Regions from separate parts of the Phreatobacter cathodiphilus genome, predicted to be linked through region 3. Evidence: riboswitches for the same ligand, from Rfam matches in the RefSeq annotation. Region 3 holds a riboswitch; each other region holds the start of a gene.
What was found. Region 3 has a riboswitch for cobalamin ahead of C6569_RS16615 (HupE/UreJ family protein). Riboswitches for the same ligand answer to the same signal wherever they lie in the genome.
Positions count from the first base shown of each region.

Region 1: another riboswitch for cobalamin. It lies ahead of C6569_RS04290 (TonB-dependent receptor); the one in region 3 lies ahead of C6569_RS16615 (HupE/UreJ family protein).
Region 2: another riboswitch for cobalamin. It lies ahead of C6569_RS05695 (TonB-dependent receptor plug domain-containing protein); the one in region 3 lies ahead of C6569_RS16615 (HupE/UreJ family protein).

Region 1 is NZ_CP027668.1:870,814-873,050, reverse strand. Features, by position in the region: gene C6569_RS04295 (DMT family transporter) at 1-455, shown strand, start outside; cobalamin riboswitch at 503-700, shown strand; gene C6569_RS04290 (TonB-dependent receptor) at 991-2,237, shown strand, end outside.
Region 2 is NZ_CP027668.1:1,176,256-1,178,492, reverse strand. Features, by position in the region: gene C6569_RS05700 (MBL fold metallo-hydrolase) at 1-624, shown strand, start outside; cobalamin riboswitch at 714-931, shown strand; gene C6569_RS05695 (TonB-dependent receptor plug domain-containing protein) at 1,062-2,237, shown strand, end outside.
Region 3 is NZ_CP027668.1:3,462,409-3,464,645, forward strand. Features, by position in the region: gene C6569_RS16610 (DUF1636 family protein) at 1-419, opposite strand, end outside; gene cobW (cobalamin biosynthesis protein CobW) at 1-3, opposite strand, end outside; gene C6569_RS16615 (HupE/UreJ family protein) at 433-1,065, opposite strand; cobalamin riboswitch at 1,181-1,365, opposite strand; gene cobU (bifunctional adenosylcobinamide kinase/adenosylcobinamide-phosphate guanylyltransferase) at 1,467-1,979, shown strand; gene cobO (cob(I)yrinic acid a,c-diamide adenosyltransferase) at 1,987-2,237, shown strand, end outside.

The sequences.
Region 1 (2,237 bases), 1.9 Mb from region 3:
TCGCCCTGACGCGCAGCGGCGGATCGACCCTCGCCGGCGACGGGCTGATGCTCGCCGCCGTGCTGGTCTGCGGCCTCGGCTATGCGGAGGGGGCCAAGCTGTCGCGCCGCCTCGGCGGCTGGCAGGTCATCTCGTGGGCGCTGGTGCTCTCGCTGCCGGTCATGGGGGCGCTGGCAGCCTGGGCCTGGCCGCCCTCCTTCGCCGCCGTGACGACGGCCGAATGGGTCAGCCTCGCCTATGTTTCGCTGTTCAGCATGCTCATCGGGTTCGTGTTCTGGTATCGCGGGCTCGCTCTCGGAGGCATCGGCGCCGTCGGACAGTTGCAGCTCCTGCAGCCGTTCTTCGGCCTGACCCTGGCGGCGACCCTGCTGGGTGAGCCCGTCAGCGCGGCTATGATCGCGGTGACCGTGGCCGTGGTCGCCTGCGTCGCGGGGGCCAAGCGCTACGCGGGCTGACGGGCGCCCCTTGCCGCCGCGGCGGTTGACAGGACCTGCCACCGATCCTTAGCTGGCGGCGTCACGGTCCCCCGACTCGCAAGATCGGGGGCTAAGAGGGAAGCCGGTGCGAGACCGGCGCTGCCCCCGCAACTGTCAGCGGCGAGCCTTCTCCCATTCATGTCACTGGACCCGTCGGGGTCCGGGAAGACGGGAGCCGGCGCCGACCCGCGAGCCAGGAGACCTGCCGCGACCAGATAGACGACCTCGGGCGGGGTGCTCCGGCGGTGCGTGTGACAGCGGTCCGCCGCTGTTCATCCGTTCGCACGGCCCCGCTCCAACAGGAACCCGGCCGATGCAAAACGACGCCAACTCTCCGCCGCAGCGCCCTCCCCCGGCATGGTCGCGCGCCCTTCCCGCGGCGCCGCGCCCGCCAGGGACCGAGGCCGGCTTGCATCGTCCGGTTATGTAATATTATAACGTTCCATATCTCGACTCCGGAGCCCCACGCTTCCGGCGACATTGCCGGGCGCCCGCGTGGCGGCCCGAGGGGACCATGATGATCGCATATCCAGCCGGAGCCCGCCGCGCGGCACCCCTCGTCGCCGCCCTGGCGCTCATGCCTTCCATCGCCACGGGGCAGGAGGCTCCCGCGACCGTGCTCGACGATATCGTCGTCACCTCGACGGGCCGGCCCGAACCGCGCAGCCAGATCACCGGCACGGTCCAGGTCATCGAGGGAGAGCGACTGGCGCGCAGCCAGGCCCAGTCGGTGACGGAGCTCCTCGCCGAGAACGCCGTTGGCTTCTTCTCCGAATGGACCCCGGGCCAGACCTCGATCAACATCCGCGGCGGCGCCTCGGACGGCCAGGGCAAGGACTTCCGCAGCCAGGTGCTGGTGCTGATCAACGGCCGGCGCGCCGGCACCGCCAACATCTCCAAACTGTCGCCGGCCGACGTCGCGCGGATTGAAATCGTCCGCGGTCCGGCCTCGGTCATCTACGGGTCCGGCGCCATGGGCGGCGTCATCAACATCATCCTACGCAACGGCCGCAACACGGAGGGTTCCGCCGTGGAGATCCAGGGCGGCTCATGGGGGCTGCTGCAGGGGCGGGGCCACACGGCAGGGCGCTTCGGCGAAAGCGACTATTATCTCGGGCTCGCGGGCGGCCGGCGCGACAGCTATTCGTCGGGATCCGGCGGCGGCCTCATGGCGAACACCCAATGGCAGCGGCTGGGAGCCACCGGCGCCTTCGGCCACCAGATCGACGACCTCAACCGGGTCGACGTGACCATCCGCAGCGACGGCATCTACGATGCCGGATTCCGCGGCTCCTCGTGGAGCACCTTCAACCGCGACCAGCGCACCAACGCCTCCTTCGACGTCGTCTATTCCGGCCGGACGGCGACGGATTTCGCGCGCTGGACCTCCCACAGCTATCTGGTCGAGGACCAGGACATCTTCCGCTGGGCCTCGCGCAGCGGCGGTACGCGGCTCGACATCAACCGGCGCCACCTGAGCATCATGGGCACGAAGTTCGAGCCGATCGTCCACCTCTTCCCCGGCAACGAACTGCTGCTGGGCCTCAACCTGGAGCGCAGCTGGCTGCGCTCGGCACGCTACCGCGAGGCGATCAATCCGCCCTACACCATGGCCCAGGTGGCTCCCCAGGACGCCAACCAGACCGACTCGCTGATGGCCTTCTACGCCGAGAACAGCCAACGCCTGTTCGATGACCGGGTGGTGCTCCGTGCCGGCGTGCGGCATACCCGCGGCTCGACCAGTTTCGACGCGACGCCGAA
Region 2 (2,237 bases), 2.2 Mb from region 3:
CCGACCTCGGGCACCTGGATGACGAACTTCAAGGCCGCCGGCTTCGACCCCGCCAAGGTCGACTCGGTCGTCATCAGCCACTTCCACGGCGATCACATCAACGGCATCCGGCTGCGTGACGGCACGGCGGTCTTCCCCAATGCGGAGATTTCCGTGCCGGCGCCGGAATGGGCGTTCTGGATGTCGGACGAGCGGATGAACGCCGCGCCCGAGGCCATGCGCGGCGCGTTCCAGAACGTGCGCCGCGTCTTCGGGCCGATCGCCGCCAACGTGAAGCGCTTCGAGCCCAGCACGGAGGTCGGCAACGGCATCACCTCCATGGCCGCCTTCGGCCATTCGCCGGGCCATACGGTCTTCGTCATCGCCTCGGGCAATGCCAAGCTGACCTACATGGCGGACGTGACCAACCACCCCGCCCTCTTCGTGCGCAATCCCGACTGGTCGGCGATCTTCGACATGGACGCGGACGCCGCGCGCGCGACCCGCCGCAGGCTGCTCGACATGGCGGCGAGCGAGAAGACCCGGGTGCACTTCTACCACGCGCCCTTCCCCTCCAACGGCTTCATCGCCAAGGAGGGCAACGGCTACCAGCTCGTCCCGGCGCAGTGGACCCCGGCGATCTGAGCCGAGGGCACCAAGGGGCCCGCCGGTGACGGCGGGCTTCCACACCCGTCCGGCGCGCGTTCCTTGACAGGGCGGTCGCACGCGGCGCATTCATGAGGCCTCGCGACGGCGGCCGCCCTCACCAGGGACGGCCACGGGAATGCGGTGCGCGGCGGGCGTCACAAGCCCTCCGCAAAGCCGCAGCTGCCCCCGCAACTGTAAGCGGCGAGCCCTTCCCCAGATGCCACTGAGGCCGACAAGGCCTCGGGAAGGCGGGACCGGGCGACGACCCGCAAGCCAGGAGACCGGCCGCCGCGACGTCACTGTCCGTGCGTGCGGGATGGCGCGTTCGGGAGCGGTTCGTTCCGCTTGATCCGTGACACCGAATGTCGCGGATTCCTGCTCTCGCCCGGCGAGACACTCCGCGACCCCGTGTGGTCCCGAGCGGAGTTCCGCCCATGTCGTTCCCATCTTCCTCCCCGTCCTTCCAACGCCGTCTTCGCGCCGGCCTCCTCGCCGGGGCGGCCCTCGCCGTGACGCCCGTCCTCGCCCAGCAGCCGCCACGCGAACTGCCGGAGATCACCGTCTTCGGCGCCAGCAACGTGCCGCTGGAGGCCCCGCGCGTCGGCGCATCCGTCACGGTGATCACCGCCGAGGACATCGCCAGTCAGGGCGCCGCCTCGGTGCCGGACGTGCTGCGCCTCGTCCCCGGTGTCGCCGTCAACCAGTCCGGCGGGCGCGGCGGGCTCACGCAGACCCGCGTGCGCGGCGCCGAATCCAACCAGGTTCTGGTCGTCGTCGACGGCATTCCCATCAACGACGTCAATTCCGGCGACGCCGACCTCGCCAACGTGCCGGTCGACAACATCGCCCGGATCGAGGTGATCCGTGGCCCGCAGTCCGGCATCTGGGGGCCGAACGCCCAAGCCGGCGTCATTTCCATCACCACCAAGTCGGGCCGTGGCCTCGCCAAGCCCGAGGTCTCGGCGCGGATCGAGGGCGGCTCCTTCGGCACGGTGCAGGGCTCTGCGCTGGTGCGCGGCGCGCAGGGGCCGTTCTACGGTTCGCTGTCGGTCTCGGGCCTGAGGTCCGGCGGTTTCGTCGTGGCGCCGGGCACCACCCGGCCCAACGGCTCGGACATGGGCGCCTTCACCGCCAAGATCGGCGCCGACCTGACCGACTGGTTCAACGTCGAGGGTGTCGTCCGCATGGTCAGCCGCGGCGGGTTCTACAATCCGGGGAACACCGCCTATGGACCCGGATTCGTGACCGATCCGGCCTACGGCTTCCTCTCGGACGGTAGCGGCCGCAACACCGCCAACGACCTGCAGGGCCGCTTCGTCGCCAACCTGAAGCTGCTCGACGGCGCCTGGACGCACCGTTTCTCGGCGGACGCCTCGCAGCAGTCCACCAATGCCCGCGACAGCTATGTCTCGGCCTTCGGCTTCCTCGAGTCGCAGGGCTTCTGGTCGCGCACCCAGCGCACCCGCGCCGACTACCGCACCGCCTATACGTTCGAGACCCCCGGCCTCCTCGGCGCGCGCCACACGATCGTCGGCGGCGCCGACGCGAGCCGCGAGCATTTCCGCTACTATTACGAGAGCGACGGCTTCTTCGGCCCCTATGTCAACGAC
Region 3 (2,237 bases):
CATGGCGTGGCTCGGCCCAGCGGGGGAATGCGGGCGACGACGCCCTTGCGGATGAAGTCCGGGCGCTCGCGCCAGGGCACGAGCCCGTCGGCGGTGGCCTGGTACTGGGCGGCGAAGGCGACGAGCGGCCCGGCATGGGCCGCCGGGTCCACGTCGCCATAGACATAGGTCCAGCGGCCCGGCGCCGTGATGGACACCGTGCAGGGACGCTTGCAGACCGACAGGCACTCGACCGGCTCGACGACGACACGGGCGCCCGCATCGGTATCGGCCCCGATGGCCTCGCCGAGGGCGGCGAGGAGCTGTACGCCGGGACGCGGCGCGTCCGCGTCGGCGCCGGCTGCCCGGCAGGTCGTGCAGACCATCAGGCGAACGGGTTCGCATCCGGCCGAAGCCGGGCTTTCGACAGGTTGTGACATGGTGGCCTCGGCGTCAGGCGAGGCTTCGGGCGGCGATCACCAGGAAGACGAGGCCGACGGCGCCCATGGCGCCCGCGGCCGCGCGGAACCCCGCCGGGGCCTCGGCGCCGGCCGGGAACAGTCGGCGCGCAGCGAACGCGATGGCGGTGGTGATGGCGGCCTGCACGACGACGAGGCCGACGAGATAGGCGGCGATCGGCATGGGCTCGGCGCCCACCACGCTCTCGGCCAGGGCATGGCCGTGGGCGAAGCCGCCGACCAGGAAGGCGGAGCCGGTCACGGCGACCGGCAGGGCGGGATTGAGCACGGCGATCAGCGCGATGGCGACGAGGCTGCCGGCCACCAGGAGTTCGGCTCCGGGCAGGTCGACGCTGCCGAGGTGGGCGGCGACGCCGACGCCCATGGCTCCGATCCACAGCGCGGGCAGGATGAACCAGCCGCGGCCGGCACGGGAGGCGAGGAGGCCGACCACGACGAGCGCGGCGAGATGGTCGAGGCCGAGAATCGGATGGCCGAAGCCGGAGAGCAGACCCTGCAGGAAGGTGGTCGGCGTCGCGCCGCCCATCGGGTGGTGGGCGAGGGCCGGGCCCGTCGCGGCGAGCGCTGCGAGAGCGGTGGTCAGGGCGGTACGAACGATGGTCGACATCGCGGCAGTCTCCGTCAGGCGGCCGGACGCATCCGGCAAAGCTCCCACAGACGGAGCCGGACGCACGCGACGTCCGGACACAGCCGCCAGCGGAACACCCCGTCCGTTGGGCCTATGAGAAGCACGGGTGACGGCAGGTCTCCTGGCTCACGGCTTTAGCCCTGCACCGCCTTCCCGAACCTCGCAGTCCAGTGGCATTCGGCGCAGGGATCGCCGCTTACAGTTGCGGGGGCAGCCGCGGCGTCGCACCGCGTTCCCTTTTCACCTCCCGGGGGAGGCACCGTCACCCCCATAGGACTATCGGGGCGCTGCGCCATTTGCAATCCGCCCCGGCGGGCGCGGGACGTGTCCGGCCGCGCGGCCGGTTTGCAAGCGGCGCCGGGCTGGGCGATATCCGGCCCATGACCCTTCCCCCCCTCACCCTGGTCCTCGGCGGCGCCCGTTCCGGCAAGAGCCGTCATGCCGAGCGGCTCGTCGAGGCCGTCCCCGGTCCCTGGACCTACATCGCCACGGCCCAGGCCTTCGACGGGGAGATGCGCGACCGCATCGCCCTCCACCGCCAGCGCCGCGGAGCCGGCTGGAGCACCGTGGACGCCCCGCTCGACCTCGCCGGCGCCCTCTTCGCCGCACCGCCGGGCGGCGCCGTGCTGGTCGACTGCCTGACCCTCTGGCTCACCAACGTCATGCTCGCCGAGCGCGATCCTGCGGCCGAATCGCTGGCGCTGGTCGCCGCCTGCCGGGCAGCGCCCGGTCCGCTGGTCCTCGTCGGCAACGAGGTCGGGCTCGGTATCGTGCCGGACAATGCGCTGGCCCGCCGCTTCCGCGACGCCGCCGGCCGGCTGCACCAGGACCTTGCGGCCGCGGCCGACCGCGTGGTCTTCATGGTCGCCGGCCTGCCCATGCAGGTGAAATGAGGACGCGATGACGACCGACACGGACGAGGCCGCCCGCCATCGCGCCAAGATGGAGAAGCGCAAGGCGGTGCAGGACGCCGAGGTGGCGTCCAAGACCATCGAGAAGGGCCTGCTCATCGTCAACACCGGCCCCGGCAAGGGCAAGTCGACCGCCGCCTTCGGCCTCGCCCTGCGCGCCCTCGGCCACGGCTGGCGGGTCGGCGTGGTGCAGTTCATCAAGGGGGCCTGGGACACCGGCGAGCGCCGTGCCCTCGAGGC